Regions from separate parts of the Pseudomonas sp. PAMC25584 genome, predicted to be linked through region 2. Evidence: riboswitches for the same ligand, from Rfam matches in the RefSeq annotation. Region 2 holds a riboswitch; each other region holds the start of a gene.

The links. A riboswitch is a leader RNA that binds a small molecule or an ion and turns the genes downstream of it on or off. The one in region 2 is predicted to bind cobalamin.
Positions count from the first base shown of each region.
Region 1: it holds a riboswitch for cobalamin, as region 2 does, so the genes downstream of both, ACS5Q8_RS19645 (ABC transporter substrate-binding protein) here and cobO (cob(I)yrinic acid a,c-diamide adenosyltransferase) in region 2, are expected to answer to the same signal.
Region 3: it holds a riboswitch for cobalamin, as region 2 does, so the genes downstream of both, cobW (cobalamin biosynthesis protein CobW) here and cobO (cob(I)yrinic acid a,c-diamide adenosyltransferase) in region 2, are expected to answer to the same signal.

Region 1 is NZ_CM176870.1:4,232,111-4,235,940, reverse strand. It holds gene ACS5Q8_RS19655 (ABC transporter ATP-binding protein) at 1-417, opposite strand, end outside; gene ACS5Q8_RS19650 (FecCD family ABC transporter permease) at 414-1,418, opposite strand; gene ACS5Q8_RS19645 (ABC transporter substrate-binding protein) at 1,427-2,437, opposite strand; cobalamin riboswitch at 2,552-2,746, opposite strand; gene ACS5Q8_RS19640 (DNA/RNA non-specific endonuclease) at 2,782-3,711, opposite strand.
Region 2 is NZ_CM176870.1:4,478,210-4,482,039, forward strand. It holds gene ACS5Q8_RS20755 (cobyrinic acid a,c-diamide synthase CobB) at 1-1,156, opposite strand, end outside; gene cobO (cob(I)yrinic acid a,c-diamide adenosyltransferase) at 1,153-1,764, opposite strand; cobalamin riboswitch at 1,844-2,087, opposite strand; gene ACS5Q8_RS20765 (PQQ-dependent sugar dehydrogenase) at 2,187-3,500, shown strand; gene ACS5Q8_RS20770 (C40 family peptidase) at 3,636-3,830, opposite strand, start outside.
Region 3 is NZ_CM176870.1:3,549,260-3,553,089, reverse strand. It holds gene cobM (precorrin-4 C(11)-methyltransferase) at 1-681, opposite strand, end outside; gene ACS5Q8_RS16160 (cobalamin biosynthesis protein) at 752-1,144, opposite strand; gene ACS5Q8_RS16155 (CbtA family protein) at 1,141-1,845, opposite strand; gene ACS5Q8_RS16150 (CbtB domain-containing protein) at 1,857-2,045, opposite strand; cobalamin riboswitch at 2,142-2,351, opposite strand; cobalamin riboswitch at 2,393-2,592, shown strand; gene cobW (cobalamin biosynthesis protein CobW) at 2,685-3,746, shown strand; gene cobN (cobaltochelatase subunit CobN) at 3,750-3,830, shown strand, end outside.

The sequences.
Region 1 (3,830 bases), 250 kb from region 2:
CCAGGCGCGGTTGCTCAAGTGGGTGGCGTCCACGTCGTGCAGTGCCTGGCGCACGATGCGCTCGTCTGCCTCGGACCACGGGCTCAGCGCAGACAGCCACGGTGTGCGGCCCAAGGCGACAGCGTCGAACACGCGAATGGCATCGTCGGTGTCGGCCTGTTGTTCCACCACGGCCAGACGTTGTGCGATGGTGCGGCGGGACAGTTCGCTCAGACGCTCGCCACCGAGGCGCACTTCGCCATGGGCAGGAGTACGCAAACCGGCCAACAGTTTGAGCAAGGTGGATTTACCGGAGCCGTTCGGTCCGACAATCCCGAGGGTTTCGCCTGACGCCACCTCCAGGTGGATATCCCGCAGCAACTCGGCGTCGCGCACCTTGAAGCCCAACCCGGTGCAGCTCAACACTGGCGCACTCATCGAGCGTTTCTCCGGCCGATCAGAATCAGCGCAAACACCGGCGCGCCGACCAGTGCCGTGACCACGCCGACCGGAATCACCTGGCCCTTGATCAAGGTGCGCGACAGCACATCCGCCGCGATCAGAAATAGCGCGCCGCCCAACGCGCTGGCCGGCAGCAGGCGTGAGTGCCCGGTGCCGAGCAGCAGACGCACTGCATGGGGGATCACCAGCCCGACAAACCCGATAGAGCCGACAATCGACACCATCACCGCCGTGACCAATGCGGCGCAGCCCACCAGCACAAACTGCACGCGGCGCACCGGGATGCCGAGGGAGGCCGCCGAGTCGCTGCCGAAGGTGAACGCATCCAGCGCACGGCGATGCCACAGGCACACCGCCAACCCGGCGACCGCCACCGGCACCGCCAGCCACACCGACGGCCAACGCACACCGCTGAGGTTGCCCAGCAGCCAGAACAAAATGCCGCGCGCCTGTTCGGAGCTGGCCGACTTGGTGATCAGGAACGCAGTCAGCGCGTTGAACAGTTGCGAGCCAGCGATGCCCGCGAGGATGATCTGCCCGGTGCCGCTGGACGAACCGCTGGCCCGTGCGAGCAATATCACCAGCGCAAACGCCGCCATCGCCCCGGCAAATGCGCCGACGGATAGCGAAATCAAACCACCGCCGACGCCCATCAGCACCACCAGGACTGCGCCGGTCGAAGCACCGGCGCTGATGCCCAGCAGGTAAGGATCGGCCAAGGGGTTGCGCAACAACGACTGCAAAATCACCCCGCAGGTGGCCAGCCCCGCCCCGCACGCAGCGGCGACCAGGGTGCGGGTCAGGCGGTAGTTCCACACCACGCCTTCATCGATCGGGTCCAGCACGTAGCCGGCCGCCCACAGCTTGTTGGCCAGCACTTGGAGCACCACGTGTGGCGTGATGGCGGTTTCGCCGATGGCCACGCCGGCGAGCACGGCGATCAGCAGCAACGCCAGGGCAAGCACGGTTCGTATCAGGCTGGCGCTCATTTCGGCAGGTCGTAGCCGTCGATGGCCGTGGCCAGTTGTTCAAGGCCCTCGAAGGTGCGCACGCTGGCCTGCAGGGCCATGGCGTCGAGGATGATGATGCGGTTGTGTTTAACCGCGTCCATGTTGCGCGTCACCGGGTCGCTGCGCAGGAAGGCCAGCTTCTGTTCATGATCGTCAGCCGGGTAGCGGCGGCGGTCCATACGCGCGATCACCAGCACGGTGGGGTTGGCCTTGGCGATGGTTTCCCAGCCGACGGCGGGCCATTCCTCATCGGACTGCACCACGTTGCGCAGGCCGAGGGTTTGCAGCATGAACTCAGGGACGCCCTTGTGGCCGGCCACGTAGGGATCGCTGGCCATCTCGGCGCTGGAGAACCACACCAACGCGCTGGCCTGCTTGAGCCCCTTGCTGTGCACCGTGGCGACGGACTTGGCCAGGCGTGTCTTGAGTTCATCGTTGAGTTGCCGGCCGCGATCTTGTACGTCGAAAATCTCGGCCAGTTGGCGGATGCTCTTGTAGATCGTGTCGACACGGAATGGCTCCAGCCGCGTGCCGTCGGCGCCCACCCGGTTGTCCTTGCCTTCGCAGTCGGAGGGCAACAGGTAGGTGGCGATCTTCAACTCATGAAACTGCTCGCGGGTGCCCACCACGCCTTGCGGGCCGACCACCCATTCCAGCTCGGCCGCCACCAGTTGCGGGCGTTTGGCGATCACCGACTCGAAACTCGGTTCGTTATTGGCCAGGCGTTCGATGTTGTCGTTCAGCGCCTTGAATGGCGGCAACACGTTGTTGAACCACAGCGACGTGCCGACTACTTTATCGCCCACGCCGAGGGCATAGAGCATTTCGGTGGCAGCCTGGCCGATGGTCACGCTGCGGGCGGGCGCTTGCGCGAAGGTCAGGGTGCTGCCGCAGTTCTCCACCGTCAGCGGGTACTGAGTGGGGTTGGCTTGGGCCAGGGCACACAAGCCCAGCCCGGTGAGCAGGGCGATAACGCGTGGCAGCATGGGGCAATCTCCTTGAAGCCGTACCTGGAGCTGGGGATGTACGGTTCGGAAATACGCCCTCGACCGCTGCGGTTGAGGCAGGCAAGGATGTCCTTCCCGGACACCCCGCCGGTTAGTGATTTTGCTGGGCCGGCAGGTCTCCTGACTGATGCGTCGTCGCCACGCTCCGGCCTTCCCGGACGTGGTCCAGTGGCAGTGGGGGAGCAGGCTCGGCATCTACAGTTGCGGGGGCAGTTCCGATTGGCGCGATGTACCGCGCTTCGGATTCCCTATTAGTCCCGTTTGGGAACCGGCGCGGTATGGTAGTCGATCACGGCGAGGCGATATAGCCTTAGGTCGCCCGGTCAGAGACGAATATCTTCAGGGCCCTGGATCAGCGCTTCAATTCGCGTCCCCGTGGCGCGCTCTTCGTTGCTGAAACCGTCGTAGTCGGCCAGGTTGCCGAAGCGAATACCGGTCAATCGCTCTATCTGAATCACGCTGCGTTGGTAGGTTCTGAGCTGGCCGAACATGAGGTCGAGCTGACCCAGTTCACGGCTTTGGTCGATCATGTAGGCGCTGGCGGAGGGCTCGCCGTCGTCGCTGAGGTAGGCGACCACTTTCCAGAATGCCTTGGGGATTTTAACGCCCCGGTAAACACGGTCGTCGTCAGCCAGCACCGGGCCGGTAAACACCGTGGCCCGGGCTTTCCAGCGTTGAGTGTTATCGAGAATGTAGTCCTCGAGCTCCAGCCAGGTCTTCTGGTTGAACCCGCTCATCTGCGGTGAGCAGTTGGTGAAGTGGAAGGTGTCGGCATTGGCCGTGTTGGCGGCGTCGCCCCAGTTGGGGTCTTGTCGGCGTACCAGGTGACCGCGGTCCAGGCCATTGTTGGTGTAGAGCGCGTCGCCCACCTGTGCGCTGATGGGCAGGCGACCGTCGTAGGCCCAGGCGTCGTTGCTGCGGATGATATCCACATGCTGTCCGCCATCGATATTGGCGCCCACGTAGAGCGCCAGTCGCCTCGAGCGGGACATGGTCACTGAGAAATGCGTGTAGTCCAGGCGCAGCGGTTGTACGTCAGCCGCCAGGGCCTCATCCACCGTGGGCCATGGCACCACGAAGCGGTCGAGAAACGCTTCAGCGTAGCCGCCCCGGTCCTGCAGGTCCTTGGCCGCGGTGACGCGCACAGTCGCCGCCCTGGCCTCCATGAGGCTGGGGCTGGCCGCGATCAACGGGCGCAGATCGGCGAGCCGGGGGCGGCGCGAAAGGTCGATTTTGGCGGTGCGTGGGGGCATCGTAAGTTCCTCGCAGTCCTTGGATAAACGCTACTGCAGCATAGCTTCATGACAATTTGGGCCAAGCCGTCGCAGCATGACTATCCTTGAACGGTTACCCGGACGTTCACCACCCGCCA
Region 2 (3,830 bases):
GCCATTCGGTACTGGTCAGCGAGTGGTGATAGGTATGACCGCGCAACACGCCCTCGGGCAATTCGACGCTTTGCAGGGCCAGGGCGGCGAGTTTCTTTTGCATCACCGCATCGCCCTGCAGCAGGCCGACCAGTTCGGCGCGGATGCCGTCGACATCGGTGAGCGAGTCCAACAGATAAAGCATCCCGCCACACTCGGCGAGCAGCGGTTTGCCGGCAGCGTGATGGGCACGGATCGCACCCAGCATCGCGGTGTTTTCCGACAGCGCCTGGTGATGCAGTTCGGGGTAACCGCCAGGCAGATAGAGGCTGTCGGCCTCAGGCAATTGGCGATCATGGATCGGCGAGAAGAAGCTCAACTCAGCGCCCATCGCCCGCAGTAGATCGAGGCTCGCACCGTAGGTGAAGGCGAAGGCTTCGTCACGGGCGATGGCGATACGCACGCCGGCCAGCAACGGTTCGGCGCGGGTCACGGGCGGTGCGGCAAAGGTCACCGGCGGCGGTAACGCGACCTCGCAACTGCTGCCCAACGCTTGGGCGGCAGCGTCCAGGCGCAGGTCGAGGTCATTCAGTTCGCTGGCTTGCACCAGGCCCAGGTGGCGGCTGGGCAATTCGATAGCGGTCTCGCGGGACAGCGCGCCATACCAGCGCAGGCCTTCGGTGAGGCTGCCTTCAAGCAGTTGTGCATGGCGCAGGGTGCCGACGCGGTTGGCCAGCACGCCGGCGAACGGCAAGTCCGGCTGGTAGCGTGCCAGGCCGAGGGCCAAGGCACCGAAGGTTTGTGCCATGGCCGTGCCATCGATCACGCCGAGCACCGGCACACCGAAGTGTCGCGCCAGGTCAGCGCTGGAAGGCGTGCCGTCGAACAGGCCCATCACGCCTTCGATCAGGATCAGGTCCGCCTCCCCCGCCGCTTCCCACAGCAAGCGGCGACTTTCCTGCTCGCCTACCATCCACATATCCAATTGATACACCGGCGCACCGCTGGCGCGCTCGTGAATCATCGGGTCGAGGAAGTCCGGGCCGCATTTGAACACGCGCACCTTGCGACCCAGGTTGCGGTGCAAACGGGCCAGCGCGGCGGTGACCGTGGTTTTGCCCTGGCCGGACGCCGGCGCGGCGATCAAGACGGCCGGGCAATGACGGGGCTGATTCAAAGTTCGACGCCTTTCTGTGCCTTGATACCGGCTTGGAATGCGTGCTTGAGCATGCCCATCTCGGTGACGGTGTCGCCCATTTCGATCAGCTCGGGCTTGGCGCCACGGCCGGTGACGACCACGTGCTGCATCGGCGGGCGGGCCTGCAGGTCACCAAGGACTTGATCCAGGTCGAGATAGCCGTGCTTGAGCGCGATGTTCAGCTCATCCAGCACCACCAGGCGGATGGACGGGTCTTGCAGCAATTGGCGGGACACCGCCCAGGCAGCTTCGGCGGCCGCGATGTCGCGCTGGCGGTCCTGGGTTTCCCAGGTAAAACCCTCGCCCATCACATGAAAACGCACTTGCTCGGGGAAGTGGCGGAAGAACAGCTCTTCGCCGGTGCTGTTGCGCCCCTTGATGAACTGCACCACACCGCACTGCATGCCGTGGCCCATGGCGCGGGCCAGCATGCCAAATGCCGAGCTGCTCTTGCCTTTGCCGTTGCCGGTCAGCACCAGCAGCAAGCCGCATTCGTTCGGAGAATTGGCGATGCGCTCATCGATCACGGCTTTTTTACGCAGCATGCGCGCCAGGTGGCGTTCGTCGCGCTCGGGGGAATCGGTCATGGCAGCTCTCCGTTGGGGCTGGACAAAAACGGCGGGCAGGAAAAATCAAAAACAGACAGCCAAGCATCGCCCACCGTGATGCTGTTGGATGATCCGGGCCGGTCTCCGGGCTCATGAGTGGCGCGCTAGAGCACACGCCGACGGCGCGCCTTCCCATATCGCGGGCGATACAGTGGCAAACAGCACCGTTTTGACTCATTTACCGTTGCGGGGGCAGCGCCGGAATCGCGGCAACACTGTGTACAAGTGCGCTCACTCACCGGCTTCCCTGTTTCACTCAGTCGACCCGTAGGTCACAGAGCACCTGGAACAAGCCGCGAAGGTTAGTGGGTTGGGGGTGGAGCGTCAATTAAAGCTGGCCTTGTACTTGAACCATCGTCGCAACACACACCTCTACCCTTACAGGCATCCAGGAGAAAACCATGCATAAAACAAGACTCGCCTTACTGATCATGCTCGCGGGCAGCCTTGCCGCCTGCGGCGAAAGCTCGACCCTGAAGGTATCCGACGGCACCGGGCCCTCACCGCAATTGCCGGAGCCGAACAAGACGCTGATCCCCACTGTGAACATCGCCCCGGCCATTGGCTGGCCAGCGGGCACCAAGCCCACGGCCGCCGCCGGCACCCAGGTGGCGGCCTTCGCCGAAGGCCTGGACCACCCGCGCTGGCTGTACGTATTACCCAACGGCGATGTGCTGGTGGCGGAAACCAACGCGCCGCCCAAGCCGGATGATTCCAAAGGCCTTCGTGGCTGGGTGATGGAGAAAGTCATGGGCCGCGCCGGCGCCGGGGTACCGAGCCCGAACCGCATCACCCTGCTGCGCGATGCCGACCATGATGGGGTCGCGGAGACCCGCACGGTATTCCTGGAAAACCTCAACTCGCCCTTCGGCATGACGCTGGTCGGCAATGACCTGTACGTGGCCGATTCGGACAAGCTGCTGCGCTTTCCCTATCAGACGGGCGAGACCGCGATCAAGACCGCCGGCAGCAAGGTCATCGACCTGCCCGGCGGCAGCATCAACCACCACTGGACGAAAAACGTGGTGGCCAGCAAGGACGGCAGCAAGCTGTATGTGAGCGTGGGTTCCAACAGCAACGTGGCGGAGAACGGCCTGGAGGCGGAACAAGGCCGCGCCGCGATCTGGGAAGTCGACCGCGCCAACGGCCAGCACCGTATCTTCGCCTCCGGCCTGCGCAACCCTAACGGCATGGCCTGGGAACCGCAGAGCGGCAAGCTGTGGACGGCCGTGAACGAGCGCGATGAGATCGGTAGCGACCTGGTACCGGACTACATCACGTCGGTCCAGGATGGCGCCTTTTATGGCTGGCCCTTCAGCTACTACGGGCAGCACGTGGATGTACGCGTCACGCCGCAAAACCTGGACATGGTGGCCAAAGCCATTGCGCCGGACTACGCCGTAGGCCCGCACACCGCCTCGCTAGGCCTGACCTTCGCCGAGGGCAGCAAACTGCCGGCGCCCTTTATCAACGGCGCGTTCATCGGCCAGCACGGTTCGTGGAACCGCAAGCCGCACAGCGGCTACAAGGTGATCTTCGTACCGTTCGAGGGCGGCAAGCCGAAGGGGCCGCCGGTGGACGTGCTGACCGGGTTCCTCAACAGCGACGAGAAAGCCATGGGCCGACCGGTTGGCGTGGTCATCGACAAGCAGGGCGGCTTGCTGGTGGCGGATGATGTGGGGAATAAGGTGTGGCGGGTTTCTGCGGCTAAGTAACCGCCCCCAAGACCACCACAAAACAAATGTGGGAGGGCGCTTGCTCCCGATAGCGGTGGGTCAGTCACCAAATGCAGGGACTGACACGCCCTCATCGGGAGCAAGCGCCCTCCCACATTTGGGTCTAGGTTTTATCTAAGGGTTACGCGCCAGGTTTTCAGCCGGCAACACACGCTTGGCGCTCAGGTAGGCATTCTGCCAATACGCTTTGGACAGCGTATCCAGCTTCACCGTACCGCCCGTCTGCGGCGCATGTACAAAGCGCCCTTCGCCGACATAGATCCCGGCGTGGCTGACCTGCGAGCCGCCGCCCGTGGCGAAGAACAACAG
Region 3 (3,830 bases), 930 kb from region 2:
CAGCACCCGACCCACCACAATCAACGCCGTGCGCCTGAAGCCCTTGGCCGCGACCTTTTCGGCGATGTCCGTCAAGGTGCCGACGGCCCAATCCTGATCCGGCCAGGTCGCACGGTGCACCACGGCAATCGGGCAATCCGCCCCGTAGTGCGGCAGCAGTTCGGCAACGATCTTCTCCAAGTGATTGACCCCCAGGTGAATCGCCATGGTCGTGCCGTGGCGGGCCAGGCTGTCGAAGTCTTCACCGGCAGGCATGCGGGTTTTGTCCGCATACCGGGTGAGGATCACGCTCTGGGCGATGTCCGGCAGCGTCAGTTCGGTCTCTAGCAGCGCTGCGCAGGCCGCTACGGCGGTGACCCCGGGGATGACCTGGAACGCAATGCCCAACTCGCGCAACTGCCGGATCTGTTCGCCAATCGCCCCATACAGGCTTGGATCGCCGGAGTGGACCCGCGCCACATCCTGGCCCTTGGCATCGGCGGCCTTGATCACATCGATGATCTGTTCCAGGTGCAGTTCGGCGCTGTTGACCACCTGTTCGGCCTGATGACCTTCCAGTACCGCCGCCGGCACCAGCGACCCCGCATAGATGATCACCGGGCAACTGCGGATCAGCCGCTGGCCTTTGACGGTAATCAATTCCGGGTCGCCGGGGCCGGCGCCGATGAAGTAGACGGTCATGGAGAATTCCTGTGGAAAAGCGGGCGAGCATGAAGATTGCTCATGATCGGAAGCGGCGATTATCGCGATTTCAGTCGGTGCAGGCTAATGCCAACGTGGCTCGGGCGGATTTTTTGCGCGGGATCAACAAGCGGGCAGGGGCGCCGCTGAGCTGTTCGGCCAGGGCCAGGGCAGCGCTTTCGGCGATGCCGTAACAACCGGTATGGGCAAAGGCGACGGCAGATCTATGGCTCAGGCGACCTTCATACACCGCCAGTTGCGCGGCGCTGAAGCACTGCAGTGGCAGGTTCAGGACTTGCGCTAGAGCTAGCAAGCCCGGCTCGTCCTGCTTGCGATCAATGCTGGCGAGCGCCGTGATGCGGTGGCGCTCGATACCGCCCTCGGCGAGGGCGGCGTCCAGCAGGTCGAGCAGGGCTTGCAGCGCGCAGCCACGCTGGCAGCCCAGGCCGACCACCAGGTTCATGCCGAGTATCGATCGTCGCGATTGCGGCGAAACAGCCAGGCGCTGATCAGGCCCAACGCCAGCCAGAACGCGACGTTGGTCAGTTGCGAGGCGATCTTGAACTGCGCCTCCAGAGCCTCAGGGGCTAGCATCGAATGTACTTCAGGTTGCGGTGCGCCAATCACATGGGGCACCACGAGGATCGCCGCGCCCAGCGCTTTGAGCAGCCAGTTGCCTCCAAATACCAGCAGCGCGATACCGGCCGCGGTTGAGGCCGCAGTGCCAATCCACCAGATCTGCCGTTGCGCCAGGTCGGCGGCGGCAGTGCCCGGCAATTCCGGTGGCAGGCCCAGGGTTGGTGCCAGGACAAAGGTCGCGTAGCCGGCCAGGCCCCACAGCAGCCCTTGAGCCGTGCGGGTCGGCGCGCGCAGGGTGTAGAGACCGGCGAGCATCAGCGCGAAACCGACCGCCACCACCAGGTTGCCGCCGGTGGTGGACAGCACGCGTTGCCAGCCGTCTTCCGGTTCCCAGGCTTCGGCGTCATGGGTGTGCGCGGTTGTACCGGCGGCGTGCTCATGCACCACTTCCGTCGCGGCCGGGGCTTTTTCAAAGGTTTCCGCCTGCATGATCAGCGGGGCGACCCAGAAACTTTGCAGCAAGGTTAGCAACAGGGCGGCCAGCAGCCCGCTGAAACCTGCGGTTTGCGCAATACGCTTGATCATGTCGGCAGCTCTCAATGGCACGGGAACGCGGCGCTGTGGCGGGTATCGTGGGCGGCGTTGTGTACCGCTTCGATATGCGAGAACCCAGCGAAATACACCAGGCACGCGCCGAGGATCGACGCGCCGATGGCGGCGCTCAAGCGTTGGCTCAGGGTGGTGGTGCTGCTGGCGGTATGCGAGGTGCTGCTGATGATCGACATGGCGCGTCCCTTCAGGGTTTCAGGGTGACACGAGCGCATGAAAACCCCACGAGCCAGGCACGCAGAATTCAAACAGCGCCCGCCCACCGCGGGTTTGTTGGATGATTTTTTCGGGCCGGTCTCCGGGCTTGCGAGGGGGCTCTTGAACTGAGTCCTGAAAGCATCGCCTTCCCATGCACAAAGCACAGTGGCTGTGACGCTTCGCTCGCTTACCGTTGCGGGGGCAGCACCGGACTGGTCATATCGCTATGACTCACCGGTTTCCCGTTTCACCCTGTGAAGGGCACCCGAAACAAGGTGAGTAGGAAAGCATGCAGGGCGACGGTAGTCAAATTGACCGAGCCCCTGTAGCCTTGCACCTTCGAGGTTCTTCGGCCCAGGCCGAAGCTAAGAAGGGAACGCGGTTCAAGCCGCGGCTGCCCCCGCAACTGTGAAGGGTTTATCTGACTGCCACGCCACTGCCATCAAGGCGGGAAGGCGCAGCCAGCGCCGGTCGCAAGACCCGCAAGCCTCAAGCCAGGAGACCTGCCTCGTAACCGATTTTTCAATTCAACCGGGCGGGGTGATCCGGTGACGAAATCTGCTGCTGCGCGCTGCGCAGGGCCTATCGTCCCGTATGCCCGCCCCCAAGGGCATCCGATGAAAACACTGGCCAAACTCCCCGTCACCATCGTTACCGGCTTTCTCGGCTCGGGCAAAACCACCTTGCTGCGCCATATGCTCGATAACGCCCAGGGCCGTCGCATCGCGGTGATCGTCAACGAGTTCGGCGAGCTGGGCATCGACGGTGAAATCCTCAAGCAGTGCTCCATCGGGTGCACCGAGGAAGAAGCCAACGGTCGCGTGTATGAGCTGGCCAACGGCTGCCTGTGCTGCACCGTGCAGGAAGAGTTCTTTCCGGTGATGCGCGAGCTGGTCGCCCGTCGCGGCGACCTCGACCATATCCTCATCGAAACCTCCGGCCTGGCCCTGCCAAAGCCCCTAGTGCAGGCGTTCCAGTGGCCGGAAATCCGCAGCGCCTGCACGGTCGATGCAGTGATCACCGTGGTCGACAGTCCCGCTGTGGCGGCCGGCACCTTCGCTGCGTTCCCGGACCAGGTCGACGCCCAGCGCAAGCTCGACCCGAACCTGGACCACGAATCACCGCTGCATGAGCTGTTCGCCGACCAACTGGCCAGCGCCGACCTGGTGATCCTCAACAAGTGCGACCTGATCAGCCCCGAAGACCTGGCCCGCGTGCGCCTGGAAGTCGCTGAAGAGCTGCCGCCGGCGGTGAAGATCATCGAAGCCAGCAGCGGTCGTGTGCCGCTGGACGTGTTGATCGGCCTGGACGCCGGCTCCGAAGAGCACATCGACGGTCGCCACAGCCATCACGATCATCATCACGAAGGTGAAGACGATCATGATCACGATGCGTTCGACTCCATTTCCATCGACCTGCCCCAGTCCGACGAAGCGCTGCTGCTCGACGCCCTGACCCAACTGGTGGTGCAGCACGGCATCCTGCGCGTCAAAGGCTTCGCGGCGATCCCGAACAAGCCGATGCGCCTGCTGATCCAGGGCGTGGGCACGCGCTTCGACAAGCACTTCGATCGGGCCTGGAGCGCCGACGAAGCGCGCATCACGCGCCTGGTGCTGATCGGCCAGGAGCTGGATGCGGCGGGCCTCGAAGCGCAATTGCGCGCCGCCCTCAGCGTTTAACCCATGCACCTGCTCAGGACCCAGCCCGGCGGTTTCGTCGCGGACGACAATATTGCCGACCTTGGGCAAACCCCCGCCGAGCTG